DNA from 2 places in the Tepidiphilus baoligensis genome. Region 2 is predicted to be linked to the other one. Evidence: riboswitches for the same ligand, from Rfam matches in the RefSeq annotation. Region 2 holds a riboswitch; the other holds the start of a gene.
What was found. A riboswitch is a leader RNA that binds a small molecule or an ion and turns the genes downstream of it on or off. The one in region 2 is predicted to bind S-adenosylhomocysteine.
Positions count from the first base shown of each region.

Region 1 (14,643 bases), on a different contig from region 2:
CCAGCACGGCGCGGCGCAGCAGACGCCGGGCTTCCTCTTCCACCGAGACGCCGTCTTGCGCGGCACGCCGTTTCAAGGCTGACTCTAGGGTTTCGTCGATCTGGGAGATCGTCAAGCTGGACATGGAAGGCTCCGGTACATGCATCATGCTTTCAGTGTAAGCATCGACCGTCCAGACGGCAAGAAGGTTCGCAGAAGGGGCTCTGCGCAGCAGCGATCAGCTTGCCGCGCACGGGGTCAATCCCAGCGCCTCGGCGATCGCGAGCGTCGGCTCCGCTTGATTCATGGTGTAGAAATGCAGGCCCGGGGCGCCGAGTTGGAGCAGGCGCTCGCACAGGCGAACGAGTACTTCCAGGCCGAAAGCGCGGATCGATTCGGCATCGTCGCCGTAGGCTTCCATCTTCTTGCGGATCCAGCGCGGGATCTCGGCGCCGCAGGCATCCGAGAAGCGGGCGAGCCGCGCGAAACTGGTGATCGGCATGATGCCGGGCACGATGGGGGCAGTGACGCCGCGGCGCCGGGATTCCTCGACGAAGTGGGCGTAGGCGTCGGGGTTGTAGAAGTACTGTGTGAGGGCGCAGTCGGCGCCAGCGTGCATTTTGCGGGCGAAGGCGTCGAGATCGGCCGTGGCGCTCGCCGCCTGCGGGTGGTATTCGGGATAGGCCGCGACTGCGATCCAGAAGTGATCGCCCGTCTCGGTGCGGATGAACTCGACGAGTTCGTTCGCGTAGCGCAGCTCGCCGGGGTCGCGCACGCCGGAGGGGAGATCACCCCGAAGCGCCACGAGGCGGCGCACGCCGAGCGCTTGGTACTGCCGCAGGATCTCGCGGATCTGGGCGCGAGTGGCGCCGATGCAGGAGAGGTGGGGAGCGACGTCGAGCCCGGCGCGGTGCAGCCGCTCGACCACGGCGAAGGTGCGCTCGCGGGTGGAACCACCGGCGCCGTAGGTGACGGAATAGTAGGCCGGGCGCAGGCGTTGCGTGAGGCGCCGGCGCGCCTCCTCGAGCTTGGCTTCGCCCTCCGCCGTCTGCGGCGGGAAGAATTCGACGGAGATTTCGAGCGGCGGCATCGGTCGCTTCCTCACGCTCAGTAGCGGTAATGTTCAGGCTTGTAAGGCCCGTCGACGGGCACGCCGATGTAGGCCGCCTGCTCGGGGGTGAGCCGGGTGAGCTGGACGTTGAGGCGCGTCAATTGCAGCCGGGCGACTTTCTCGTCGAGCTGTTTGGGCAGGCGATAGACGCCCACGGGGTAGCGCTCGGGGTGTGTGTAGAGTTCGATCTGCGCCAGCACCTGGTTGGCGAAGGAGGAGCTCATCACGAAGCTCGGATGCCCCGTGGCGCAGCCGAGGTTCACCAGACGTCCTTCGGCGAGCAGGATGATGCGCTTGCCATCGGGGAAGATGACGTGGTCGACCTGGGGCTTGATGTTTTCCCAGCGGTATTGGCGCAGCGAATCAACGTCGATCTCGTTGTCGAAGTGGCCGATGTTGCACACGATCGCCTGGTCTTTCATGCGGCGCATGTGCTCGTGGGTGATGACGTGGTAGTTGCCGGTGGCTGTGACGAAGATGTCGGCCTTGTCACAGGCTTCTTCCATGGTCACCACGCGGTAGCCTTCCATCGCCGCTTGCAGGGCGCAGATGGGGTCGATCTCGGTGACCCAGACTTCGGCGCGCAGCGCCCGCAGGGCCTGGGCCGAGCCCTTGCCCACGTCACCGTAGCCGCAAACGACGGCGATCTTGCCGGCGATCATCACGTCGGTGGCGCGCTTGATGCCGTCGACGAGCGATTCGCGGCAGCCGTAGAGGTTGTCGAACTTGGACTTGGTGACCGAGTCGTTGACGTTGATCGCGGGGAAGCGCAGCTCGCCGCGCTCCTGCATCTGGTAGAGGCGATGCACGCCGGTAGTGGTCTCTTCGGTGACGCCGCGGATCGCCGCGATGCGCCGCGAGTACCAGGAAGGGTCGCGCTCGAGCTGCGCGCGCACGCGGGCGAAGAGCACTTTTTCTTCGAGGCTCGTGGGACGATCGAGCACGCTCGGGTCGCGCTCGGCCTTGGCGCCCAAGTGCAGGAGGAGGGTGGCGTCACCGCCGTCGTCGAGGATCATGTTGGCATGGCCGCCGTCGGGCCACTCGAAGATGCGGTGGGTGTAGTCCCAGTATTCTTCGAGCGTCTCGCCTTTCTTGGCGAAGACGGGGATGCCCTCGGCGGCGATCGCCGCGGCGGCGTGATCCTGGGTGGAGAAGATGTTGCACGAGGCCCAGCGCACCTGAGCGCCCAGCGCCACCAGCGTTTCGATGAGCACGGCGGTTTGGATGGTCATGTGCAGGCTGCCGGCGATGCGGGCGCCCGTGAGCGGCTTTTGCTCGGCGTATTCGCGGCGCAGCGCCATGAGGGCGGGCATCTCGCTCTCGGCGATGCGGATTTCCTTGCGGCCCCATTCGGCAAGGGAGAGATCGGCGACGACGTGATCGGGGGTAGATACGGCCTGGTTCATCGAAATGCTCCTATTCGGGAACGAGGCCGAGCGGATGCGCAGCTCACCTGCGTCTTCCGTCCGGCCGGAGAAGACGGGTGAGCGCCGTTGAATCTGAACCGAGCCTGGCCCGCGGGGACGGGTTGCAGCGCTCCTCGGTTGCGGGGATTATAGCAAAGGGTCGCGCAGTCGCTTAGGGGCCTCGAACAGCCTGCTATTGGCGGCGCTCGATGGATTGCACGTAACGCACCATGAGATAGACCATGGCGAGCGGCAGGACGAAGGAGAGCATGAGCTGGACGTAGCCTTCGCGCCAGGGGTGGGCGCTCGCGTCCAACCCCAGATGGACGAGGTAGGCGAGGTAGAAGGCGAGCAACAAGGCCCCGTCGCTGCGGCGAATGCCGGCGCCGGAGACGATGATGGGTAGCAGCACCACCGTGGTGCCCAGCATGACCCAGGAGTCGACGTGACGTATCGTCTCGCTCACCAGGATTCCGTGCGGCGCGACCAGGGCGGTAGCGCCGAGCACCGAGAGCAGGTTGAACGTGCAGGAGCCGATCACGTTTCCGACGGCCATATCGCGATGGCCGCGAAGGGCAGCGACGACGGAGGTGGCGATCTCGGGGAGCGACGTGCCTACCGCCACGACCGTGAGGCCGATCACCAGCTCGCTCACGCCAAAGCTGCGGGCGATGCCGGAGGCGGCCCCCACGGCCAGGTCGGCCCCGTAGATGAGGAGCCCCAGGCCGACGAGCACCAGCGCCATCTGCACACCTGCGTGTTCGTCCCAGCGGCTTCGCGGAATGTCGGTGGCAAGCCCTGCTTCTTCCTGGGGCGGGAGGGTGCGCGCTTGGCGCAGTAGAAAGACCGTATAGGCGATCATCGAGGAAAAGAGGATCAGGCCATCGAGGCGGCTGAGGATGCCGTCGAAGGAGGTGGTGCAGAACAGGGCGACGGCACCGAGCAGCACGGGGATTTCTTGCCGCAACAGTTGAGAGTGAACCTGGATATGCCCGATGATCGCGGTGACGCCGAGGATCAGCAGGATGTTGGCGATGTTGGAGCCGACCACATTGCCGAGCGCAAGATCGGGCGCCCCGCGCAAGCCTGCACCGACCGAAACGGCGAGTTCCGGGGCACTGGTGCCGAAGGCGACGATGGTGAGCCCCACGACCAGGGGGGAGATGCCGAATCGGGTTGCGAGGCGCGCGCCGCCGCGCACGAGCCATTCTGCACCCAAGGTGAGCAACGCGAGTCCGGCGAAGAGCAGGACGAAGTCGAGCAGGAGGGAAGCGTCTGAGGACATGGAGGCGGATTGTATCCTGGCAAATCTCCCGTATGGCACCGGGAAAACCTGATGATGGGTTCGAAAAACTTTGCGGACGCACCTCGTGCGGGCTGCGAACAATCTCCTGCGCGGCTGCCTGGCGACGTGTTTCCGTGCTCGGATGCTTGCCCATCGCCTCGGATGGGGGAGGCATCCTTACGCTAGGCGCGTTGCCTGCAGCCGCTTGCGGCGATGATCCGCGGCGCCCGCATGGGGCGTCCGTGAAAGGTCACAGACCGGCGTCGGCGCGCAGCGCTTCGGCTTTGTCGAGCATTTCCCAGGTGAACTCGGGCTCCTCGCGGCCGAAGTGACCATAAACGGCGGTCTTGGAATAGATGGGGCGCAGCAGGTCCAGCATCTCGATGATGGCGCGCGGGCGCAGGTCGAAGTGTCGGCGCACGAGGGCCTCGATCTTCTCGTCGGGGATCTTGCCGGTGCCGAAGGTCTCGACCATGAGGCTCACGGGGCGAGCCACGCCGATGGCGTAGGCGATCTGCACTTCGCAGCGATCCGCCAGACCCGCGGCCACGACGTTCTTCGCCACGTAGCGCGCGGCGTAGGCCGCCGAGCGGTCGACCTTGGAAGGGTCCTTGCCGCTGAACGCGCCGCCGCCGTGATGCGCCGCACCGCCATAGGTGTCGACGATGATCTTGCGTCCGGTGAGGCCGCAGTCGCCGTGCGGGCCGCCGACGACGAAGCGCCCAGTGGGATTGATGAGGTATTTGATGTCGGGGGCGCGTAGCTCCGGCGGGATGATCGGGTGGATGATCTCCTCGATCACCGCTTCGCGAATCTCGTCGTAGGTGATGTCCGGGTGGTGCTGGGTGGAGAGGACCACGGTTTCCACCTGGGTGGGTTTGCCGTCTACGTAACGCACCGTCACCTGGGATTTGGCATCGGGCCGCAGCCACGGGAGCCTGCCGTCCTTGCGCACTTCGGCCTGGCGCTGCATGAGGCGGTGGGCGTAGTAGATGGGCAGCGGCATGAGCACGGGGGTTTCGTTGCAGGCATAGCCGAACATGAGGCCCTGGTCGCCGGCGCCCTGGTCGAGCGGGTCGTCGAAGGCCTTGCCCACACCCTGGGCGATGTCGGGCGATTGGCGGTTGATGGCGGTGAGGATGGCGCAGGACTTGTAGTCGAAACCGATGTCGGAATCGTCGTAGCCGATGCGCCGGATCACGTCCTGTGCGATCTCGCGGTAGTTGGGGTGCGCCTTGGTGGTGATCTCGCCGGAGATGACCACGAGCCCGGTGGAGACGAGGGTCTCGCAGGCGACGCGCCCGTGGGGGTCTTCACCGAGGATGACGTCGAGCACGCCGTCGGAGATCTGGTCGGCGACCTTGTCGGGGTGCCCTTCCGAGACGGATTCGGAGGTGAAGAGGTATTCCTTGGCCATCGATTCGCTCCTTTTGATCCCCATGAGGCGGCGTGCCGGCTCTGGGGATCGGGGGAGCGGCGACGCTTTAGCGGTATTTCTTGGACAGCTCGACTAACCTACTGCACGACGGTTCTTCGAGCTGCCCTTCTCGTCCGCCCCGCAAGTTGTCGGATTAACTCGGCGGATAGAGGATAATTATAAATCTTCTCCAAGGTAATGAGGAAATGTCTCGTTTGCTCGTCGCGTTGCTATGGGTGCTGCATTGGCTGCCGCTGTCGCTGCAGGCGGCCATTGGCCGCGGCTTCGGCGCGCTGCTCTTTCACTTGGCGCGCTCGCGCCGGCACGTGGCCGAGGTCAACCTGCGGCTGTGTTTTCCCGAATGGACGGAAGAGGAGCGCCGCGCGGTGTTGCGCGAGCACTTCCGCTTGCTCGGGCGCAGCATCCTCGAGCGGGGGGTCGCCTGGTTCGCTCCGGCTGAGCGCATCCGCCGCTTGGTGCGGCTCGAAGGCAAAGAGGGCGTCGATGCGATTCGGGCCCAAGGGCGGCCAGTGATTCTGCTCGTGCCGCACTTCCTCGGCCTCGATATGGGCGGGACACGGGTGGCGATGGAGTACGACGGGGTCTATGTCTATTCGCGCCAGAAAAAGGATCCCGTGGCCGATCACTGGCTCAACTGGGGGCGTTCACGTTTCGGTGATCAGCTCCAAGTGGCGCGCCAGGACGGCATTCGCCCGGTGGTACGCGCCTTGCGCGCCGGTCGGCCGCTCTACTATCTGCCCGATCTCGATTACGGGCGCAAGGAGTCTGTCTTCGTGCCGTTCTTCGGGGTGCCGGCGGCCACGATCACTGGCCTGTCGCGACTGGCACGACTCACGGGCGCTGCGGTGGTGCCGTGTGTCACGGAGATGCTGCCCGATGGTAAAGGCTACGTGACGCGATTCGGCGAGCCTTGGGAGGATTTCCCCACCGAGGACGAGGTGGCCGACGCGGCGCGCATGAACCGTTGGCTCGAAGGCGAGATCCGTCGCATGCCGGCGCAGTACTATTGGGTACATCGGCGATTCAAGACGCGCCCGCCGGGAGCGGCGCCGCTGTATTGAGGAGCGTGTTATGGACGCGGCACAGGAGCTCGCCAATCGCCTGCGGCGGGCGGCGTTGTTCGCCCTTTTGAAACCGTCGATACCGTCGGGCCAAGCAGGGAGTGTCGTATGACTCTGGCCGGAGAAAGGCGTCGGACGTGGGGCGGCTGAGGGACTACGGCAGCGCGGAAGACTGATCAGGGTGCGAGCCGTTCGGCGAGCGCCGCTACTTCTCCCACCACCAGCAGCGCCGGCGGGGCAAGCTCGGCGGCGGCCGCCAGGGCGGGCAGGCTCGCCAATGTGCCGACGAGGCGTTCGGCATCAGGCAGGGTCGCGTTGCGTACCACGGCCGCAGGCGTGTCGGCCGGCAGGCCATGGGCGACGAGTTCGCGGCAGATCGTGGGCAGGGTGCTTACCCCCATGTAGAAGACCACCGTCTGTCGTGGCCGCGCGAGCGCCTCCCAGTCGAGCAGCAGGGCGCCGTCTTTGAGGTGACCGGTGACGAAGAGGCAAGATTGCGCATGGTCACGGTGCGTGAGTGGAATGCCCTGGCTCGCGGCCATGCCGCAGGCCGCCGTGATGCCGGGTACGACCGCGAAAGGGATGCCGGCTGCGGCGAGCGCTTCGGCTTCTTCGCCGCCGCGCCCGAAGATGTAGGGGTCGCCTCCCTTGAGCCGCACGACCACTCCGCCGGCCTGCCCCAGTTCGACGAGGAGCGCATTGATCTCTTCCTGGGGCAGCGTATGCCGTCCGGCGCGCTTGCCGACGAAGACGCGCTGCGCCTCGGGGCGGACGCAATCGAGGATGGCCGGGCTCACCAGGTTGTCGTAGACGAGCACGTCGGCTGCCTGCAGCAGGCGCAGCGCCCGGACGGTGAGCAGTTCCGGGTCGCCAGGGCCGGCGCCCACCAGATAGACTTTCTGCACGATCGGTTGCCGGTCCATCGTCTCATCCTTTGCGGTTTGTTCCTGGTTGCGGTTTGTACCACGGTTCGGTCCGTCCATTCATGCCGCTCGGGAAGATCGAAAGAGCCGAGTGTTCAACCGGGGCATCCGTCCGGACGCGGACGGACGCGGTGCAAAGGGAGAAGTGGCTTTGCTCAAAAGAGCGCCTGCTGCACCGGCTCGCCGGCGCGCTTCGCCGGCGGGCGAAAGAGGTGGGTGACGAGCGGCGGGAGCGATCGTTCGAGGCCGGCGCGACGTCGGGCGATGGCAAAGCGCTGGGCGAGCAGGTCGGCCCAGGGGCCACGGCCGCGGAAACGCTCGCCGAACGGGCCATCGAGCTTGCCGCCGTGCAGCTCGCGCAAGCGCGCGAGGATGCGCTCACGCCGCTCGGGTACGTGCCGCTGCAGCCAATCGTCGACAATCGTCTCCAGCTCCTGCGGTAGGCGCAAGATGCTCATGAACGCGCTGCATGCCCCGGCTTCGGCCGCGGCGGCGAGCACCGCTTCCATGTCTTCGGTGAGAAAAGGAATCTGGGGCGCGAGGCTCACGCCCACCGGCACGCCGGCTCGTGCGAGCGCCGCGATTACTTCCAGGCGCCGCCGCGGGCTCGCCGCGCGGGGTTCCAGCCGGCGGGCGAGTTCGGCGTCGAGCGTGGTCAGCGTCACATAGACTTCACACAGCCCCGAAGCCGCCATGGGGGCGATCAGGTCGAGGTCGCGCAGGATGCCGCTGCCCTTGGTGACGACCGTCCAGGGATGGCGCGCCTCGGCGAGCACTTCCAGCACCGCGCGCGTGAGCCCCAGTTTGCGTTCCACCGGCTGCCAGGCATCGGTGGCGGTGCCCAGGGCGATCGGCGCAGGCCGATAGCCAGGGCGGTTGAGCTCGGCGCGCAGCCGGTCGGCGAGGTGACGTCGGGCGATGATGATGCGCTCGAAATCCAGTCCCGGCGAGAGGTCCAGCCAGGCATGCATCGGCCGGGCGTAGCAGTAGGCACAGCCGTGTTCGCAGCCACGGTAGGGGTTAATCGAGCGATCGAAGCCAAGATCGGGCGAGCGGTTGGTCGTGAGGGCGCTATGGGCTTCTTCCCAGCGCACTTCGGTCGGAGGCGCGCCGGGCGTTTCTTCTTCTTGTGGCCAACCGTCGTCGAAAGGCTCGCGCTCGAGACGGGCATAGCGATTCCGTGGTGCGATCGTCACGCCGCGCCCACGTAAAGGGAAGGGAGGTTTCATGGGTGATCCGTCCATGGGTCCTCGATTGACCGACTGCGTGGCAGCAAAGTGCCGTTCTCCTGTGCTCGGATATGATATTCTTCTTCTGTTCGATTCTGCGCGAAAAGGATATTTCATGGAAATCATCGAGGCAACTTCATCCGCGGGCGATGAAACCAAGCTCCGCGAGGCGAAGAAGTGGGCCACCATCATCTATGCGCTCTACGCGGCCTCTTTGATCCTGGGGGTCACCTATCTGGTGGGAATCATCGTCAACTACGTGAAATACCCCGATGTGCGCGGCACCTGGGTCGAGTCGCACTTCCTGTGGCAGCGCAGAACCTTCTGGTACAGCCTGCTGTGGTTGGTCGTGGGCGTGGCCACTTCTTTCATGGCGGTGGGCATGATCGTGCTCGTCATCTCTGGTGTCTGGGTGATTTACCGGATCGTGAAAGGCTGGATCGCCCTCAGCGATGGCAAGCCCATGTATGCCGCGGCGAACGGGGGGTGATCGCTTCTCGCAGGTTCATACCAACCACGCCGCCATCGTCGCGCCGAGGGTGCGGCAGCGTTCGCGTTCGTGCTCGGGCAGCGTCTTGGGAGCGAGGATTTGCTCTGGCGTTTGGGCGTGGGTGAGCACGACGTGGGCGGGGGCGAGCGGACGCAGGCGCCAACCGGTACAGATGCGTTCGATCTGGCGCACGGCGCCGGTGCCGTCGCTGCCGGCGGCGACCAGGGCGAGGTAGGGCCGGCCATTGACTCGGTCGAGCACACCGTAGTAGCAGCGATCGAAAAATTCTTTCATCTCGCCGGAGAGGGTGGCGAGGTTTTCCGGGGCGCAGAAGAGATAGCCCTGGGCGGCGAGCACCTCTTCGAGCGTGACTTCTGCCGCCCGTCGTAGGACGACCGACACGCGTTCGAGGGCTTCGAGTTCGCGCAGCGCCTCGAGCGCGCCTTCGTGGGCGGCATCGGCCATCTGTCGGGCGGCGCCGGTGCGCGAGTGCCAGACGATCAGCATGCGGGCCGAGGGGCGCGCCATGGCGATTCAAAGATAGTCGCGACGGTCGACGAGGCCGTGCACGGGCGCACCCTCGAGGGCGCGGGCGAGGTTGTCGCAAGCACGCTCGAGCGCCACCCGTTCCCAGCCGGGGATGCGGGCGGAATTGTGCGGGCTGCCGAGCACGTTGGGAAGATCGAGGAAAGGATAATTCATGCGGAATTCCCCGTGGCGGAAGGGTTCGATCCACCAGGCGTCGATCGCCGCTTGCGCCTTGGGGTGCGCAAGGAGAAAGTCGTAGAGCGCCTTTTCGTCGACGATCTCGCCGCGGGCGACGTTGATGAAAATGGCGTCGTCCTTGAGCCATCCGAGCTCGCGCGCCCCGAGCAGGCCCCGGGTGTCGCGATTGAGCGGCAGGCAGACGACCACGACGTCGGCCAGCCGCAGGGCGTCTTCGAGATCGGCGAGGGTGCCGCAGCGCCACACGGGAACGTCGGTCTTGCCGCTGCGGTTGATGGCGAAGAGGCGCATGTCGAAGAGACCCAGCAGCGTGGCGCAGGCGTGGCCGATGCCGCCAAAGCCGAGGATCGTCACCGTCTTGCCGCGCAGCGTGCCGGTCTCACCGAACTGGGCGAACACGCCTTGTTGCAGCAGGCGATGGTAATGGAGCAGTTTCTTGCTCAGGGCGAGCGCCGTGGCGAGCACGTATTCGGCCATCGGCTCGGCGAACCCGCCGACGTTGCTGGCGACGATCGTCTCGGCGGGGATGCGGGTGAAGTCGACGTGATCGACCCCGGCGGTGGTGAACTGGACGAAGCGCCAGCGCGGTTGCTGCGGCCACCATGGGCCGAATTCCCGCTGCGGATTGAGCGTGAGGAGATACTCGGCTCCCTCGAGGGCGTCACGCCGTTGCGCTTCGGGGAGATCGGAGAGGAAGACGATCCGGGCGAGTTCTCCGAGCCGCCCTTCGACGGTTTCTCGCACGGCGGGGGCTAGGGTGACGAGGACGGTGGGTTTGTTGGTCGTCATGAGAAGGTTCCTGGGTCGGTGCATACTTGCTCAGTGCAACACCAATCCGCCGTCGACGCAGATCGTCTGACCGGTGACGAAGGCGGCGTCGTCGGAGGCGAGCCAAGCGGCGGCGCCGACCAGATCTTCGGGAACCTCGGGTCGTGGGATGGCCGACTGTTCGGCCAGCTGCTTGGCCATGGCCTCAAACCCATGTTCGCGGATCGTCTCGCTTTGCGTCAAGCCCGGCGAGATGGCGTTGACCGTGATGCCGTGGCGACCGACTTCACAGGCAAGCGCACGCGTGAGCCCGATCACGGCGGCCTTGGAGGTGATGTATTGCGCACCGTTGCCGCGACCGATGAAGACGGTATCCGAGGCGATGTTGATGATGCGTCCCCAATGCTGTGCCTGCATGTCGGGGAAGACGGCGCGGGCGCACAGCCACGGGCCTTTGACGTTGACCGCCATCACCCGGTCCCAGACTTCTTCTTCCAGTTCGGTGAAGGGGCGGGCGGCCCGCTCCAGACTGACGTGGCGTAGCATCACGGCGGCGTTGTTGACCAGGATGTCGACCTTGCCGAAGCGTTCGCGAATGCGCCGCACTGTCGCCTCGACCTGATCGGCCTGTGAGACGTCGCAGACGAGCGCGAGCACGTCGGGGCCGATCTCGCGCGCAGCCGCGTCCAGCACCTCGGGCGTGGTGCCGCAGATGGCCACTTTCGCCCCTTCCTGATACAGACGGGTGGCGATGGCCTTGCCGATGCCTCGCCCGCCGCCGGTGACCAGCGCGACGTGGTTTTCCAGTCGTTTCATGGTGAAGGCTCCTGCATCCTCATTTCAATGAAGCGGCGATGTCGATGACGAAACGGTATTTCACGTCGCTCTTCAGCATGCGTTCGTAGGCGGTGTTGATGTAATCGATGGGGATGAGCTCAATGTCCGAGACGATGCCGTGTTCGGCACAGAAATCGAGCATCTCCTGCGTCTCACGGATGCCGCCGATGAGCGAGCCGGCGAGGCTGCGGCGCCGGAAGAGCAGATTGAAGACCCCGGGCGAAGGGTGCGGCTCGGAAGGGGCGCCCACGAGGGTGAGCGTACCGTCGCGTTTCAAGAGCTGCAGGTAGTCGTCGAGCCGGTGCGGAGCCGCCACGGTGTCGAGGATGAAGTCGAGCTGCTCGCGGTAGCGGGCCATTTGCTCGGGATCCTTGGAAATGCAGACCTCGTCGGCCCCGAGCCGCTTGGCGTCGGCCGTCTTGCCGGGCGAGGTGGTGAAGAGCACCACGTGCGCGCCCATGGCGTGGGCGAGTTTGACGGCCATGTGCCCGAGCCCGCCCAGGCCGACGATTCCTACCCGTTTGCCCGGGCCGACGTTCCAATGGCGCAGCGGCGAATAGGTGGTGATGCCGGCGCACAGCAGCGGCGCCACCGCGGCGAGATCTTTTTCCGGATGCTTGATGTGCAGCACGAAGGCTTCCTTCACCACGATGACTTGGGAGTAGCCGCCGTAGGTGTTCTCGCTGCCGGGACCTCGACCGTTGTAGGTGCCGACGAACCCTTCACGGCAGTATTGCTCTTCCCCGCTCGCGCAGGCGTCGCAATGGCCGCAGCTGTCGACCATGCAGCCGACGCCGGCGAGATCGCCGACCTTGAATCGGGTGACTTTCTCGCCCACGGCGACCACGCGCCCGACGATCTCGTGCCCGGGCACGCAGGGATAGATCGTGTTCTTCCACTCGTTGCGCGCCTGGTGCAGGTCGGAGTGGCACACGCCGCAGTAGAGGATCTGGATCTGTACGTCGTAGGGCCCCGGCTCGCGGCGGGCGATTTCCCAGGGAACGAGCGGGGAATGCGGGTCGAAAGCGGCATAGGCTTTGGCGGGAATGCTCATGAGTCACACTCCTTGGAATGAAACGGGGAGGGGCTGGAACCCCGTCGCTTTACTATAGCCCATCCGTGGCATCCCGGCTTCGGAGTACGCGCGATCTTGCTTTCGTGCCGGATCCGGGCCTAAGATGAGCGGGATTTTTGTGCGACGGAGACCGACATGAAGAAACCCGCCGTGACCGAAGTCCCGATCCATCCTCTGATCGCCGAGCGTTGGAGCGGTCGTGCGTTCGACGAGACCAAAGCCGTGACGCGCGAGCAGGTGCTTTCGTTACTGGAGGCGGCGCGCTGGGCGCCGTCGTGCTATGGCGATCAGCCCTGGCGTTTCGTCGTGTGGCACCGCACCCAGGATCCTCAGGGATGGGAAAAGGCTTTTGCCACCTTGTGGCCATTCAACCAGGCGTGGGTGAAGCGCGCCTCGCTCCTCGTGCTGGTGTGCGCCGACCCATTTTTTTCCTACAACGGCGAACCCAACGCCTGGGCCGAATACGACTGCGGCGCCGCGGCCGAGAATCTCTGCCTGCAAGCCGTGGCCCTGGGATTGATGTCGCACCCCATGGCCGGATTCGACGCCCAGGCGATCCGCGCCGTGGCCGGCGTGCCGGATCGCTACAAAGTGATTTCGCTCATCGCCGTGGGGCATCCGGCCGAGCCGGACGTGCTCGATGGGGAACTCGCCGAGAAGGAACGCGCCCCGCGCGAGCGTCGGCCGCTCACCGAGTCGTGCTTTGCCGGGCAATGGGGACAGAGGTTGTAAGTCCTGCAGAGAGCAACTCTCGTCGAGATGATCCCGGGTGATGCCGGTGTGCTCAGTCAAGTCGCGTACCCAGTCGAGCAGGCCGGGGCGGGCGAGGAAGTGCGACCAGGCAGGCCGCGGTCCGCCTGGTTCGCCGGGAGCGACGTCGGGCAGCCCTTCGTCCTTTTTGAGGACGGCGAGCGCGTCGAAACGAAAACCGTCGTAGCAGATGCCTATAATGACTCCACGATGCGGCCGGGGAGAGGGCGATGGAACGCTTGCGGGGGGTGAATCTGGGCTCGTGGCTGGTGCTCGAGAAGTGGATGGTGCCCAGCCTTTTCGAAGGGGTGGAGGCTACCGACGAGACGACCTGGTGCGTGGCGTTGGGCGAGGAGGCCACCCCGCGGCTGCGGGCGCACTGGGCGCGCTGGATCACGCGGGAGGATTTCGCCTGGATCGCCGAACGGGGGCTGAACGCCGTGCGCATCCCGTTCGGTCACTGGGTGCTGGGGCCGCCCTATCCCTACCATCCGGTCTATGGGACGCGGCGCGAGCCCTTCGTCACCGGCGGCATCGAGGTGCTCGACCGGGCGCTGCGCTGGGCGGAAGAATTCGGACTCAAAGTGGTGCTCGACCTGCACGCGGCCGCCGGCTGCCAGAACGGCTTCGACAACGGCGGAATACTTAACGTGTGCGACTGGCACACCAAAGCAGAATACATCGACCATTCGGTCGAACTCCTGGGGCGCCTGGCCGAGCGCTATCGCGCCGAGCCGGCGCTCTTCGCTTTCGAAGTATTGAACGAACCGCGCTGGGACGTGCCTACGGATATATTGAAGCGCTACTACGAGCGCGCCTACGCGGCGATCCGGGCGCACTGTCCGCCCACGGTCGGCGTGATGTTCCACGACGGTTTTCGCGACTGGCGCGAGTATCTCGGATTCATGAATGCGCCGCCGTACGAGAACGTCTGGTTCGACGTGCACCGCTACCAGTGCTTCACGCCCGAGGATCTGGAGGCGGACATCTACGAACACTTGCGCGAGACCGTGGTCGATCTGCGGGCCGAGGCCGACGCCATCGGGCGGGAGCTGGGGCTGCCGACGGTGTGCGGCGAGTGGAGCCTCGGGCTCAAGCTGCAGGAGGTGTCGCTGTGGGCCGACGGGCCGACGACGCACCCGCTCGAAGGCTTGGACGCCTTTCAGCAGGGAGTGGCGCTGCGCGGCTACGCGGCGGCGCAGCTCCTCACCTTCGAGCGCTATCGCGGCTGGTTCTTCTGGAATTACAAGACCGAGACGACGCCGGCGTGGTGCCTGCGCGAGGCGGTGGCGCGCGGCTGGCTGCCGGCGCGGTTCAATTGAGGGCGACGACGCGCTGCACGCCGGGATAGGGCTGGTGATGCGGCCAGAAGATCACCAGCGTCGCTTCGGGCAGGCGCTCGCGCAGCAGCGCTACTGGATCGAATTTACCCGGTGCGGGCACGGCATCGGGCGGGGCTTCGTAGAACACCCAGGCGGGCCGCTCGAGCAGGGTGCGGGCAAGCGCCAGCCGCTGCTGCACCGGCGCGGTCAGAGTGCGGTTCCAGTCGTCGCGCTCGTCGAGCC
Region 1 is NZ_JAAAUB010000008.1:6,864-21,506, forward strand. Features, by position in the region: gene GV368_RS06550 (FitA-like ribbon-helix-helix domain-containing protein) at 1-124, opposite strand, end outside; gene metF (methylenetetrahydrofolate reductase [NAD(P)H]) at 218-1,069, opposite strand; gene ahcY (adenosylhomocysteinase) at 1,087-2,496, opposite strand; S-adenosyl-L-homocysteine riboswitch at 2,569-2,638, opposite strand; gene GV368_RS06565 (calcium/sodium antiporter) at 2,690-3,781, opposite strand; gene metK (methionine adenosyltransferase) at 4,032-5,198, opposite strand; gene GV368_RS06575 (lysophospholipid acyltransferase family protein) at 5,405-6,280, shown strand; gene cobA (uroporphyrinogen-III C-methyltransferase) at 6,457-7,203, opposite strand; gene GV368_RS06585 (PA0069 family radical SAM protein) at 7,359-8,432, opposite strand; gene GV368_RS06590 (DUF4870 family protein) at 8,548-8,922, shown strand; gene GV368_RS06595 (flavodoxin family protein) at 8,938-9,429, opposite strand; gene GV368_RS06600 (2-hydroxyacid dehydrogenase) at 9,457-10,437, opposite strand; gene GV368_RS06605 (SDR family NAD(P)-dependent oxidoreductase) at 10,468-11,232, opposite strand; gene GV368_RS06610 (NAD(P)-dependent alcohol dehydrogenase) at 11,252-12,307, opposite strand; gene GV368_RS06615 (nitroreductase family protein) at 12,464-13,060, shown strand; gene GV368_RS06620 (glycoside hydrolase family 5 protein) at 13,309-14,400, shown strand; gene GV368_RS06625 (ABC transporter ATP-binding protein/permease) at 14,393-14,643, opposite strand, start outside.
Region 1: linked by a shared signal. The riboswitch ahead of ahcY (adenosylhomocysteinase) and the one ahead of metH (methionine synthase) in region 2 are both predicted to bind S-adenosylhomocysteine.

Region 2 (14,643 bases):
TGCCTCGTGCAGGAAGGGGGGTATGCCTGGTGGGCGCACGTGGGCGACTCGCGGCTCTATCACGTTCGCCGAGGCAAGGTGCTCGCCCGCACGATCGACCATTCGCATGCGCAACTTCTGATCGATCAGGGGGTGCTGAGCGAAGCCCAGTTGCGCACGCACGACAGCCGCAACCGCCTCTATTGTTCGCTTGGCGGGGAGACTTTGCCGCACATCGACTTCGGCCGGCGGACGGTGTTGCAGCCAGGCGACGTGATCGCGCTGTGTTCCGACGGCCTGTGGGGCGTGCTCGACGACGAGGAGATCGCCGAGCGTCTCACACGCGCTCCGCTCGTACGGGTGGTGCCCGAACTGGTGGAGCAGGCGGAGATGGAGGCGGGGCCCAACTCGGACAACGTTTCGCTCATTGCCATGCGTTGGGAGGAGGGCGTGCCTGCCGATCCGGGTGAGGATACGGTCTCGACCGAGACCCTGGCCCTCGATCAGGTAACCACGGCTTTCTCCGTGCCCCATCAGCCGACTTTTTCGGCCGAACCCATGGACGCCGAAGAGATCGAACGGGCGATCCGCGAGATCAACGAGACGATCCAGAAATTCAAGGGATGATGCATGAGGCATGATGGTAGGCGTGCCGACGAACTGCGTCCGGTGCGCATCGAACGAGGCTTCACGGAATATGCCGAAGGCTCGGTGCTGGTATCTTTCGGGCGCACGCGGGTGCTATGCACCGCGAGCGTGGAAGAATCCGTGCCGCCTTTCCTCAAGGGGACGGGGCAGGGCTGGGTGACGGCCGAATACGGCATGCTGCCGCGCGCCACGCACACGCGCACGCCGCGCGAGGCGGCCAAAGGGAAACAGGGCGGGCGCACGCTGGAGATCCAGCGCCTGATCGGGCGCTCGCTGCGCGCGGTGGTGGATCTGGCGGCGCTGGGGGAGCGGCAGGTCGTGCTCGATTGCGACGTGCTGCAGGCCGACGGCGGCACGCGCACGGCGGCGATCACGGGGGCCTGGGTGGCGCTCGCCGATGCGTGCGATGCGCTGGTGGCGCGTGGGGTGCTCGAGGCCTCGCCCGTGCGCGACCAGGTGGCGGCGGTGTCGGTGGGGCTCGTGGAGGGCGAGGTGTTGCTCGACCTCGATTACGCCGAGGATTCCTCCTGCGACACCGACATGAACGTGGTGATGACCGGCGCGGGCGGCTTCGTCGAGCTGCAGGGCACGGCCGAGCATGGGGCATTCGACCGGGGTGCGCTCGAAGCCCTGCTCGCGCTCGCCGAGAAAGGCATCGGCGAGCTGCTCGCCGCCCAGCGGGAGAGCCGGGCGTGAGTTCGGGCAAACGGCGGGTGGTGCTCGCGAGCAACAACGCGAAGAAGGCGGCCGAGCTCGAGGCGCTGCTCGCGCCGCTCGGCTGGGAGGTGCTGGCGCAAGGGGCGCTGGGCATTACGGAGGCCGAGGAGCCGCATCCGACCTTCCTGGAAAATGCGCTCGCCAAGGCGCGGCACGCGGCGGCCGCTGCGGGCCTGCCGGCGATCGCCGACGATTCGGGCCTGGCGGTGCCGGCGCTCGGCGGGGCGCCCGGGGTGCACTCGGCGCGCTTCGCGGGAGAGCCCCGGTCGGATGCGCGCAACAACGCGGCGCTGCTCGCGGCGATGCAGGACCTGGAAGGCGCGGCGCGGCGGGCGTTTTTCTATAGCTGCGTGGTCTTTCTGCGCACGGCGGACGATCCCCTGCCGCTCGTGGCCGAGGGACGTTGGTGGGGAGAGATCCTCACGGCGCCGCGCGGGGAGGGCGGATTCGGCTACGATCCCCTTTTCTATCTGCCCGAATGGGGCAAGACCGCGGCCGAGCTCGCCCCCGAGGAGAAGAATCGCCTGAGCCACCGCGGCCGGGCCTTGCGCCGGCTGCGGGCGCGGCTCGCGCGGGAGGGCGCTTGAGCGCGCTCGATCCGGCGCGGGTGCCACTGTCGCTCTACGTGCACGTGCCCTGGTGCGTGCGCAAGTGCCCCTACTGCGACTTCAATTCGCATCCGCTCGCAGGCGAGGTGCCCGAGGCGGAATTCCTCGCGGCGCTGGAGGCAGACCTCGAGGCCGAGGCCGAGCGTGCCGGCGGACGGCTGGTCGACACGATCTTCTTTGGCGGCGGCACGCCGAGCCTGCTCTCGGGCGAAGCGCTTGCGCGGCTCATGGCGGCGATTCGACGGCGTTTGCCGCTCGCGCCAAACGCCGAGGTCACGCTGGAGGCGAATCCCGGCACCTTCGAAGCGGCGCGCTTCGCGGCCTACGCGCAGGCCGGGGTGAACCGGCTCTCGCTGGGAGTGCAGAGTTTCGACGATGCCGCCTTGCGTCGGCTGGGACGCATCCACGACGGCGCCCAGGCGCGCGCCGCGCTCGCGGCGGCGGTGCGTACCTTCGCGCGCGTCAACGTCGATCTGATGATCGACCTGCCCGGCCAGAGCCCGGCGGCGGCGCTCGCGGACGTGGAGACGGCGCTCGCCGGCGGGGCGACGCATCTTTCCTGCTATCAGCTCACGATTGAGCCCAATACCCCTTTTGCCGCTGCGCCCCCGACTTTGCCCGCCGACGAGGAAATGGCGGCGATCGAGGAGGCGGTGGAAGATCGCCTTATGCGTGCCGGTTTCGTCCATTACGAGGTCTCGGCTTGGGCCCTGCCAGGGGAATCCTGCCGGCACAACCTCAACTACTGGAGCTTCGGCGATTACTTGGGCGTGGGGCCGGGGGCGCACGGCAAGCTCAGCACGCCCGGCGGCATCGTGCGACGCATGAAGCACAAGCATCCGCGCCGCTACCTCGCCGCGCGCGCGCCCTTCGTGCAGGAGGAATCGAGGGTGGTACCCGAATCCCTGCCCTTCGAGTTCCTCATGAACGCGCTGCGGCTACACGCGGGGGTGCCACGGGAGTGGTTCGCGTCGCGCACGGGTCTGTCTTTGGATGCGCTCGCATCGCACTGGGCGCGGCTCGAAGCCCAAGGTCTGGTCGAGCCGCTTGCCTGGCGCATCGCTCCTACCGAACGCGGCTGGCGTTTGCTCAACACCCTGCTCGAGGAATTCTTGCCGTAAAATACGGGGTTTTCCGAGGAGCGTTGCAGCGGCGTCCCGCCGCCAGGCTCGGAGAGAACAACGACGCTCGTGAGGCCCGGCTGCCGCCAGGCTTCACGGGCGTCTTGCTTTTTGTGGAGGGAACAGGTATGCAAGCGGACCGGACCGAGGAACTCACGCGCCTGCTGCGCGAGCGCGTGCTGGTGCTCGATGGCGCCATGGGTACCATGATCCAGCAGTATGGTCTCACCGAGGCCGATTTTCGCGGCGAGCGGCTGCAGGATCACCCGGTGGAGCTCAAGGGGGACAACGATCTCCTGGTGCTCACCCGCCCGGAGGTGATCGGCGAGATTCACCGCGCCTATCTGGAAGCGGGGGCGGACGTGATCGAGACCAACACCTTCAACGCCACGCGCGCCTCGCAGGCCGACTACGGTCTGGCGCATCTCGCCTACGAGATCAACCGGGAGGCCGCGCGGCTCGCCCGAACGCTCGCCGACGAGTACAGTACGCCGGACAAGCCCCGGTTCGTGGCCGGCGTCATCGGTCCGACCTCGAAGACGCTGTCGTTGAGCCCCGACGTGAACGATCCCGGCTTTCGCGCCATCGACTTCGACACGCTCGCGGCCGATTATCTGGAGTCGGCGCGCGCGCTGGTGGAGGGCGGAGCGGACCTGCTGCTCATCGAGACGGTGTTCGATACCTTGAACGCCAAGGCGGCGGTGTTCGCCCTCGAGCGCCTCTTCGAGGAGCATGGCCGGCGCTGGCCGGTGATGATCTCCGGCACCATCACCGATGCGGCCGGGCGCACGCTCTCGGGGCAGACGCCGGAAGCCTTCTGGGCTTCGCTCGCGCACGCGCGCCCGCTCACTTTCGGGCTCAACTGTGCTCTGGGAGCGCGCGAGCTGCGTCCGCACGTGGAGACGCTCGCGCGCATCTGCACTACTTTCGTTTCGGCGCATCCCAACGCAGGGCTACCCAATCCCCTCTCGCCCACCGGCTACGACGAGACGCCCGAGGCGCTCGCCGCGGAGATCGTCTCCTGGGTCGAGGCGGGTTGGGTGAATCTGGTGGGCGGCTGCTGCGGCACGACCCCGGCGCACATCGCGGCGATCGCGCAGGCCGTGGAAGGTCGCGCGCCGCGTCCCCTTCCCCCGGCCAAGCCCGTGATGCGGCTCGCGGGGCTGGATCTCTTCGAGATCGGGCCGGATTCGCTCTTCGTGAACGTGGGCGAGCGCACCAACGTGACCGGCTCGAAGAAGTTCGCCCGTCTCATCCTCGAAGAGAAGTACGATGAAGCGCTGTCGGTGGCGCGCCAGCAGGTCGAATCCGGTGCGCAGATGATCGACGTCAACATGGACGAGGCGATGCTCGATTCCGTCGCGGCGATGACGCGCTTTTTGCGCTTGGTGGCGGTGGAGCCGGACATCGCCCGCGTGCCGGTGATGGTCGATTCTTCCAAGTGGGAAGTGATCGAGGCGGGGCTCAAATGCCTGCAGGGCAAGGGCATCGTCAATTCGATCTCGCTCAAGGAAGGGGAGGCGACGTTCCTCGCGCAGGCGCGGCTCGCGCGGCGCTATGGCGCGGCGGTGCTGGTGATGTGCTTCGACGAGCGCGGGCAGGCCGACACCTTCGCGCGCAAGATCGAGATCGCCGAGCGCGCTTATCGGCTGCTGGTGGCCGACGGGTTTCCGCCCGAGGACATCGTGATCGACCCCAACGTGTTTGCCATCGCCACGGGGATTCCCGAACACGACAACTACGCCGTCGATTTCATCGAGGCGGTGCGCTGGATCCACGGACATCTGCCGCACGCCAAGACGAGCGGCGGCATCTCCAACGTCTCGTTCTCCTTTCGCGGCAACGAAACGGTCCGTGCGGCCATCCACACCGTGTTTCTCTATCACGCCATCCGTGCCGGACTCACCATGGGCATCGTCAATGCCGGGCAGCTGGGCATCTACGACGAGCTGGAGCCGCGGCTGCGTACGCTCGTCGAAGACGTGGTGCTCAACCGCCGCTCCGGCGCAGCCGAGGAGCTGGTGGCCTACGCCCAGACCCTGCAGACGGGCGAGGCCAAGGCGGAAGCAGTGCAGGAATGGCGCTCCTGGCCGGTGGAAAAGCGTCTGGAGCATGCGCTCGTCAAGGGAATCACCGAGCACGTGGTCGAGGACACCGAGGAGCTGCGCGCGCGCTTTGCCGTCGAAGGCAAGGGGCCGCTCGCGGTGATCGAGGGGCCGCTCATGGCCGGCATGAACGTGGTGGGAGATCTCTTCGGTGCGGGCAAGATGTTCCTGCCGCAGGTGGTGAAGTCCGCCCGGGTGATGAAACTGGCGGTGGCGCACCTGCTGCCCTACATCGAGGCGGAGAAGGCGAAGACGGGCGGGCATACCAAAGGGCGCCTCGTGCTCGCCACGGTGAAGGGGGACGTGCACGACATCGGCAAGAACATCGTCGGCGTGGTGCTCGCCTGCAACGGCTACGAGGTGCACGACCTGGGCGTGATGGTGCCGTGCGAGAAGATCCTCGCCGCGGCGCGTGAACTGAAGGCGGATGCGATCGGGCTCTCCGGCCTCATCACCCCTTCGCTCGAAGAGATGGCGCACGTGGCCGCCGAGATGCAGCGGCAGGGCTTTACGGTACCTCTGCTCATCGGGGGGGCGACGACGAGCCGCACCCACACGGCGGTGAAGATCGCGCCGCACTACGAGGGGCCGGTGGTGTACGTGCCGGATGCCTCGCGGGCGGTGGGGGTGGTCTCGGCGCTGCTCTCGCCCGGCGAGCGCGAGGTCTACTTCGCTCAGGTGCGGGAGGATTACGCGCGCATCCGCGAGCGGCATGCTGCCAAGACCGGCTACACCTTGCTGTCGCTGGAGGCCGCACGCGCCAACGCGTTTCGCACCGACTGGACGGCCTACGCACCGCCGCGCCCGCGCCGGCTCGGCGTGTTCGCCGAGGAGGTTTCGCTCGAGCGACTCGTGCCCTACATCGACTGGGGGCCTTTTTTCCAGACCTGGGATCTGGCCGGGCGTTTCCCGCAGATTTTGGAAGACCCGGTGGTGGGCGAGACGGCGCGCCAGGTCTATGGCGAGGCGCGCGCCCTGCTGGAGGTGCTCGTGCGCGAAGGGTGGCTGAAGGCGCGCGCGGTGTGGGGGCTCTTCCCGGCGGCGAGCCTGGGCGACGACATCGAGATCTACACCGACGAATCGCGCCATGCGCTCGCCATGGTGTGGAACGGCCTGCGACAGCAGCACGAGCGCCCGCCGGGGCAGCCAAACCTGTGCTTGGCCGATTTCATCGCCCCGAAGGAGACGGGGGTGCCGGACTGGATCGGGGCGTTTGCCGTGACCGCGGGCATTGGCATTGAGGAGAAACTCGCCGAGTACGAGGCGGCGCACGACGACTACCACGCCATCCTGCTGAAGGCGCTCGCCGACCGGCTGGCGGAAGCCTGCGCCGAGTGGCTGCACGAGCGGGTGCGGCGGGAAGACTGGGGCTACGCGCCCGAGGAGCGGCTCTCGCCCGATGATCTGGTGGCCGAGCGCTACCGCGGTATCCGCCCGGCGCCGGGTTATCCGGCCTGCCCCGACCACACGGTGAAGGGCGACTTGTTCGCGCTGCTCGATGCGCCCGCGCGCGCCGGCATGACGCTCACCGAGCACTACGCCATGCGCCCGGCCGCGAGCGTGGCCGGGTTCTACTTCAGCCATCCCGAGTCGCGCTACTTCGCCATTCCCAAGATCGGGGAAGATCAACTCGCTGACTGGGCGCGGCGGCGCGGCATGGCGCTCGAGGCGGCGCGGCGCTGGCTCGCGCCCATTTTGTAGAGGTCAGCCGAGGCACTGAGTAGTTTAGCCACGCCGGGGGATGGCGAGCGCGAGCGCTTGCAGGCGGGCAAGGAGTTCGCGGTGAAGGGTAGCGACTTCCTCTCGCAGCTCGGGGGGTGGGGCTCCGGTCTTCGCCGCAGCGACCAGTTTTTGCGCCGCACGGTGCATCGCCTCGTGTGTGTTCACGATGGCGGGGAATTCGGTCCGGGTGGCCAGGATTTCTCGCCCCTCGCTGTCGAGCCAGTGGCCGAAGTCGCAGCGATGCGGATCGAGCTCGGGGGGCGGTGTCGCGATGCCGTCGCGCAGGTGGTATTCGAGGCGGGCGAACCAGTGACGGTGGCTCAGCTCGAATCGGGTCAGTCGTCGGCACAGGGGATTGGTCAGGGTGTCGCGCCAGCGTGCCCACTGGGACGGGTGCTGCCAGCGCAGCGCCCAGTTGGTGAAGTCGGCCTGCGGCATGGGGTGGGCGATGCCATACCCCTGGGCGACGTCGGCGCCGAGTCGCAAGAGGTATTCGCCGTGTTCCAGCGTCTCCACCCCTTCTGCGACGCAGTGCAGGTCGAAGGTGCGGGCGAGTTCGAGCACCGCTTCGACGATGCGAGAGTCGTCGGTCTCGTCGAGCAAGTGGATGACGAAGGCTTGGTCGATCTTGATCGCATGGGCCGGTACGCGCTTGAGGTAGGCGAGCGAAGAGTAGCCGCTGCCGAAGTCGTCGATCGACAGGCGCACGCCCAGCGCCCGGCACTGCGTCATCAGCTGTTCGATGCCCAGGCCGGCGTCGAGCGCGCTCGATTCGACGATCTCCAGCTCCAGCCGCTGCGGCGCGGCGTCGGGGTAGCGCGCGAGCCGTTCCTCGAGCTGGCGGGGAAAGGTGGGATCGAGCAGTTGGCGCGGCGCGACGTTGACCGAGACGAGCCAGTCCCGCCCCTGGCGCGTCCAGTCGGTGAGCAGGGCCAACGCCCGCTCGAGCACCCAGTCGCCGAGCCGCACGATCGCTTCGTCGTTCTCGATCGCCGGGATGAAAGCGCCGGGGGCCAGCAGCCCTCGCGTGGGATGTCGCCAGCGCACCAGGGCTTCCGCGCCTTCGATGCGCCCGCTCGCCAGTTCCACGCGCGGTTGCAGGTAGAGCCGCAGTTCTTCCCGCTCGATGCCTTCGATCACCGCCTGGCTCAGCGAGCGGCGCGCGCGTTGCTCGCGATCGAGCTGGGCGTCGAAGCGGCAATAGCGGTTCTTGCCACTTTGCTTGGCTTGATAGAGCGCGAGGTCGGCGTGACGCAGGAGGACTTCGGGGTCGGCGTCGTCTTCGGGGTAGACGGTGACGCCGATGCTGGTGGTGAGCTGCAAGCTTTCATCACCGTACTTGATCGGCATTCGGGTGACGGTGAGCATGCGCTCGACGATCGGCACCCAGGCTTCGGCCGAAGGGAGGTCGGTGATCACGGCGACGAACTCGTCGCCGCCGATGCGCGCGAGCGTGTCGGTTTCGCGCAGCGCCCCTTGTAGGCGCCGGGCGGTGAGCCGCAGTACCTCGTCGCCGACCTCGTGGCCGCAGCGGTCGTTGACCGGTTTGAATCCATCGAGATCGAGATAGACCACGGCCACCGCGGTGTCGTGACGGCGGGCGGCGGCTAGTGCCTGCGCCAGGCGGTCGTTGAGGAGCACGCGGTTGGGCAGACCCGTGAGTTCGTCGTGGTAGGCCAGACGCTCGAGCATCTGCTGCTGTGCCTTGAGCGCGGTGATGTCCTGCATCGCCGCGACGTAGCGGATCGGTCGGCGCTGCTCATCGTAGACGGCGGAGATGGTAAGCAGCGTCGGCAGCGGCTGCCCAGATTTGGTCTGATTCCACACTTCGCCGTGCCAGCTGCCACTCGCCCGCAGCGTGGCCCACATCGCATCGTAGAAGGCTTTGTCGTGCCGGTGCGAGCGCCACGGCGCGATGCGCACACCGATCACTTCCTCGCGCGAAAAACCGGTCATGCGCAGCAGGGCATCGTTGACTTCTAGGATCATGAGATCGGTATCGGTGACCACCACGCCCTCGGCAAGGGCGTGGAAGACGCTGGCGGCGATGCGCTGGGATTCTTCCAGCTGCACGGCATCGGTGACGTCGCGCACCAGCCCGGCGATACGCCGGATCCGGCGGTTTTCCGCGTTGCCGTCGACGGCGCGGGCCCAGGTCTCGATCCAGCGCCAGCCGCCGTCGGCGTGGCGGATGCGGTAGCGCAGATCCACGTTGGGGCGGTTGCGGTTGAGATGTTCGACGACTGCCTGATGCACCCGTTCCCGATCCTCGGGGTGGATCATCGCTACCCATTCTTCGAGCGGCACGTCGATCGGGCGCTCTCCCGGCAGGCCGAGGATGCGCTGGCTCCGTGGGCAGAACGTGGCGACGCGCCGCTCCACGTCCCACAGGATGCGGCCGAGCCCCGCTCCTTCGAGGGCGAGTTCGAGCTCCTCGGCCAACTGCCGCGTCCGATGCTGGGCGCGCCGCAGCCGCAGATAGGCCGCCCCGAGCAGGAGCAGCAGCAGCCCCAGGCCGATCACTGCCCAGCCGAGAATCTCCCGGCGCGCCGCCTCGGTGCGCCGCAGCGCCTCCGTGCGCTCGGCAACGAGCTCCTCGAGCCGGTTCTGGTAGCGCTCCAGTTCAGACTGCAGAAGGCTTGCCCGCGTCTCGGGCAGGATCAGCGAGAGGAGGTAGGTGCGCCCGTCGATCTGCACCGGGCTCGAATAGACCTCGGTGGCCACGATTCGTCCCGAGGCGAGGCGGTGGGGAAAGACGAAGAAATTGCGCTGCTGCCGCCGCGCGTCTTCCATCTCGTGCTGCACTTCTTCGGGCGAGAGTTGGTTGATCTCACGGATCGTCATGCCGCCGCGCAGCCGCTCGGCGGGATAGCCGTAGAAGGCGATCGCAGCTTCGTTCGCATCGAGGATGCGTCCATCGTCGGGCGCGATGAGGAGGGCCGGCACGGCATGCTGTCGCAGAGGGTCTGGCAGCTGCTGTGCCCAGATGGGGCGCAGTACGAAGAACAGCGCCGGCAGAATCGAGCATCGGACGACGCAGCGGCGCAGCCGCGAGCAAAGCGCATACCGGGATGGCCTCGGGCGGTGGCTGGTCATCGTCCCCTCTTTCTCATGCTTTTCCCCATTATAGGCGAGGACAAGCCGGGGCCGGCGTGCCCGAGCGCCCTTGCGCTCGGGACGCGGAGAGGGGGTTACTCGCCGGTTGCGCTCTGCTTCATTTCCTGGGCATCCGCAGCGTTCGCGGCGGCCACGATCGGTTCTCCCTCGAATTCCCTGCTGCCGCCTAGTGCCTTGTAGAGTTGGGCCGCGGCCGAGAGCAGCTGACGTCGGGTCGAGATCACCGCCTGCGAGGCGGAGAAGGCATCGCGTTGCGCGTCGAGTACTTCGAGGAAGCTCGTGATGCCTTCACGATAGCGCGCCTCGGTGAGCGTCAACCGTTGCAGTTGGGTGCGCTCGAGTGCCATCTGGGCCTCGAGCTGGCGGGCGATGCGCTCGCGCGCCGAGAGCAGATCGGCCACCTCGCGGAAGGCCTGCTGGATGGTGCTCTCGTACTGCGCCACGGCGATGTTCTGGCGCACCAGCGCGAGGTCGAGGTTCGCCTGGGTACGGCCGGCGTCGAAAATCGGCTGGGTGAGCATCGGCTGGAAAGTCCAGGCGGCGCTGCCTGCGTCGAACAGCCCGCTGAAGGCCGCGCTGGCGGTACCGAACATCCCCGTGAGGGTGATGCGCGGGAAAAAGGCGGCGCGCGCCGCGCCGATGTTGGCGTTGGCGGCGATGAGCTGCCGTTCGGCGGCGCGCACGTCGGGACGGCGCAGGAGTACTTCGGAGGGGACGTTGACGGCGAAATTGCCGATCAGATCCTGCTCGCGCAGGCTGCGTCCCTCTGGCCAGTCGTGGCGGTCGGTACCGACGACCAGGCGCAGGTAGTTTTCCGCGGCCACGCGTTGCTGGTCGAGCTGCTCCACCGCCACGCGCGCGGTTTCGTAGGAGGCGAGCGCTTGCAGGTAGTCGAGTTCGGAGGCGACGCCGACGTTGCGTCGCTCGCCGACCAGGGTCAGCATCTCGGCGCGGGTGCGCAAGGTTTCCTTGGCGAGCACCAGGCTCTCCTCGGCTTCCTTGAGCGAGAGGTAGGCATTGGCCACGTCCGAGATGAGCGAGAGACGGAAAGCGCGTTGGGCTTCGTCGGTGGCGAGGAATTGCTGGCGCGCGGCTTCGGTGAGGCTGGCGACCCGACCCCAGAAATCGAGTTCGAAGGAGAGCAGCCCCAGACCCACGTCGTAGCGGTGCGACGTCGTGGATCGCCCTCGGGCCGAGAGGTCTGCCGGCGTACGGGCAGCCTGCTCGGCGGCGTCGAGGGAGACGTTGGGCAGACGGTCGGCTCGTTGGATACGGTACATCGCCCGGGCTTCTTCGACGCGGGCCACGGCCACGCGCAGGTCGCGGTTGTTTTCCAGGGCGGCGGTAATCAGCGCTTGCATGCGCGGATCGGGAAAGTATTCCTGCCAGGGCATGTCGGCGATGTCGCGCTCGCCGCGCGGGTCGACCGAGGCCGGCCATTGCGCGGCAACCGGCGGTTCAGGACGGAAATAGTCCGGCATCATCGAACAGCCCGTTGCGCTCAGCAGCAGGGCGAGCGCCAAGGGGGAAGAGCGCAGCTTACGCATGACGAGGCTCCTGGGCGTGGTGTTCGTCCTTGGGGGGAAAGATGCGGCGAACCACCACGAAAAAGACGGGGACGAGGAAGACGGCGAGCACGGTGGCCGCGAGCATGCCGCCGATCACCCCGGTGCCGATGGCGTGTCGGCTCTGGGCGCCGGCGCCGGTGGAGATGGCCAGCGGCAATACGCCGACGATGAAGGCGATCGAGGTCATCAGAATGGGGCGGAAACGCATGCGGGCAGCTTCCAAAGTGGCCTCGATCAGGTTTTTGCCGCTTTCGTGCAGCGATCGAGCGAACTCGATGATGAGGATGGCATTTTTTGCCGACAGTCCGATGATGGCGACCAGCCCGACTTTGAAGTACACGTCGTTGGGTAGGCCGCGCCAGGTGACGGCCAGCAGCGAACCGAACACGCCGAGCGGCACCACCAGCATCACCGAGAAGGGGATCGACCAGCTCTCGTAGAGGGCCGCCAGGCACAGGAAGACGACGATGAGGGAGATGGCGAAGAGCATCGGGGCCTGCGCACCGGAGAGGTTCTCCTCGAAGGAGGTGCCCGACCACTCGTAGCCGATGCCGGAGGGCAATTGGGCAGCGATCGCGGCCATCGCCTGCATCGCCTCGCCGCTCGATACGCCCGGTGCGGGCGAGCCGGTGAGCTTGAGCGCTGGCACGCCGTTGTAGCGATCGAGCCGGGGAGGGCCGACCATCCAGCGCGTCTTGACGATCTCGGAGAGCTTGACCATGTTGCCGTCACGGTTGCGTACCGAAACCTGCAGCATGTTCTCGGGGCTCATGCGCACCGGGGCGTCGGCCTGCAGCTGCACGCGCAGGATGCGTCCTTGTCGCTCGAAGTCGTTGATGTAGGCCACGCCGAACATCGCCTGTAGCGTCTGGTTGAGCACGGCGGAGGACACGCCCAGGGTTTCGGCCTTGTCGCGGTCGATGTCGAGCATCAGTTGCGGTCCGGGGGGCATCCCTTCCAGGCGCACGTTGGTCAGGCGCGGTTCTTGAGCCGCGAGTTGGAGCGCCTGATCCTTGGCGGCGTCGAGCGCTTGGCGACCGAGACCGGCGCGATCCTGCATCCGGAAATCGAACCCGCCGATCGCGGCCATTTCGGGGATGGCCGGTGGGTTGATCGCGAAGATGATCGCTTCCTTGAGGGGAAAGAAATGTCGGTTGGCTTTCTGGATGAGGGCATGGGCCGAGGATTCCGGCGCCGTGCGCTCGCTCCAGTCTTTGAGTCGCACGAACAGGAGGCCGGCGTTTTGTCCGCGACCGAGGAAGGAGAACCCGACGATCCCGATCGTGTTCTGGACTTCCGGCTGAGAGAGGAAGTACTGTTCGGCCAGAGTGACGATCTCCTGCGTGCGTTCCTGGGTGGCGCCGGATGGCAGCTGAACCATCGTAATGAAGTAGCCCTGGTCTTCTTCCGGCAGGAAGCTGCCTGGCAGGCGCGCGAACAGCCATCCGGCACAGGCGATGATGAGCGCGTAGAGGATCATCCAGCGCCAAGGCCGGGTGATGACACGGCGTACGCCGGTGACGTAGCCGCGCGTGGTGGCTTGAAAGCCGCGGTTGAACCAGCCAAAGAATCCTTTTTCCCCATGGCCTTCTTTGTGCGGTTTGAGCATGCTGGCGCACAGCGCCGGGGTCAGGGTGAGCGCCATGAGCGCCGAGAACGCCATGGCGAGCACGAGCGTGATCGCGAACTGGCGGTAGATCACGCCGACCGAGCCGGGGAAGAACGCCATGGGGATGAAGACCGAGGTGAGCACCAGGGTGATGCCGATGATGGCGCCCACGATCTGCGACATCGCCTTGTGCGCTGCCTCGCGGGGCGGGAGCTTGTCCTCGGCCATCACGCGCTCGACGTTTTCCACCACCACGATGGCGTCGTCGACCACGATGCCGATCGCCAGCACCATGGCAAAGAGCGTGAGCACGTTGATGGAATAGCCCAGTATCCAGAGACCAACGGCAGCGCCCAGCAGCGACACGGGCACGACGATGGTGGGAATGATGGTGGCGCGCAGGTTGCCGAGGAAGAGGTACATCACGATGAAGACGAGGATCACCGCTTCGAACAGCGTCTTCACCACCTCGCGGATCGAGATCTCGATGAACGGCGTGGTGTCGTAGGGGACGATCCAGTCGATGCCCGGCGGAAAATATTGGGCGAGATCCTCGACTTGGGCCCGCACGCGCTGCGCCGTCTCCAGCGCGTTGTAGCCGGGGGCGAGCTTGATGCCGATGGCGGCGTTGGGTTGGCCGTTGAGTCGGGCAAAGACTTCATAGCCTTGCGCGCCGAGCTCGACCCGACCGACGTCCTTCACCCGCACGATGGAGCCGTCCGGTTTGGCCCGCACGATGATTTCGCCGAATTCCTCGGGTGTTTTCAGGCGCCCGCGCGTGACCACCGTGGCGGCGAATTCCATCCCGGGTACCGCCGGGGGCGCATTGACCTCGCCCACCGCCAGCAGCACGTTCTGCGCAGCCACCGCGTTGATGACGTCGCCGGGCGTTACCTGGTAGCTGTCGAGTTTTTCGGGGGCAACCCAGATGCGCATAGAATATTCGGCGCCGAAGAGTTCGGCATCGCCCACGCCGGGAACCCGCCGCAGCGGATCGAGGATGGTGGTGGAGGCGAAACTGGCGAGGTCGACGTTGTCGAGCGAATTGTCCGGCGAGAAGAGCGAGACGAACATCAGGTAGTTGCGCCGCATCTTCTTGACGGTGACGCCGAGCCGGCGCACTTCGTCGGGAAGGCGCGCCTCCACCCGCTTGATGCGGTTCTGCGCTTCCACCGAGGAAATGTCGAGATTGGTGCCGGGCCAGAAGGTGAGGTTGATGGTCGCGCCCCCCAGCTCCGACTGCGAATCCATGTAGATGAGGTTCTCGATGCCGTTGAGCTCTTGCTCGATGAGGGCAACGACGGTCTGTTCGATCACCTCGGCCGATGCGCCGGGGTAGTTCGCGGAGATCGCCAGCGCGGGCGCGGCGACTTCGGGATACTGCGCAATCGGCAAGGAACGCAGCGCCAGGGCGCCGGCGAGGATGATGACGATGGCGATGACCCAAGA
Region 2 is NZ_JAAAUB010000001.1:44,717-59,359, forward strand. Features, by position in the region: gene GV368_RS00300 (PP2C family protein-serine/threonine phosphatase) at 1-606, shown strand, start outside; gene rph (ribonuclease PH) at 610-1,323, shown strand; gene rdgB (RdgB/HAM1 family non-canonical purine NTP pyrophosphatase) at 1,320-1,931, shown strand; gene hemW (radical SAM family heme chaperone HemW) at 1,928-3,073, shown strand; S-adenosyl-L-homocysteine riboswitch at 3,083-3,149, shown strand; gene metH (methionine synthase) at 3,202-6,879, shown strand; gene GV368_RS00325 (EAL domain-containing protein) at 6,904-9,996, opposite strand; gene GV368_RS00330 (efflux transporter outer membrane subunit) at 10,092-11,564, opposite strand; gene GV368_RS00335 (efflux RND transporter permease subunit) at 11,557-14,643, opposite strand, start outside.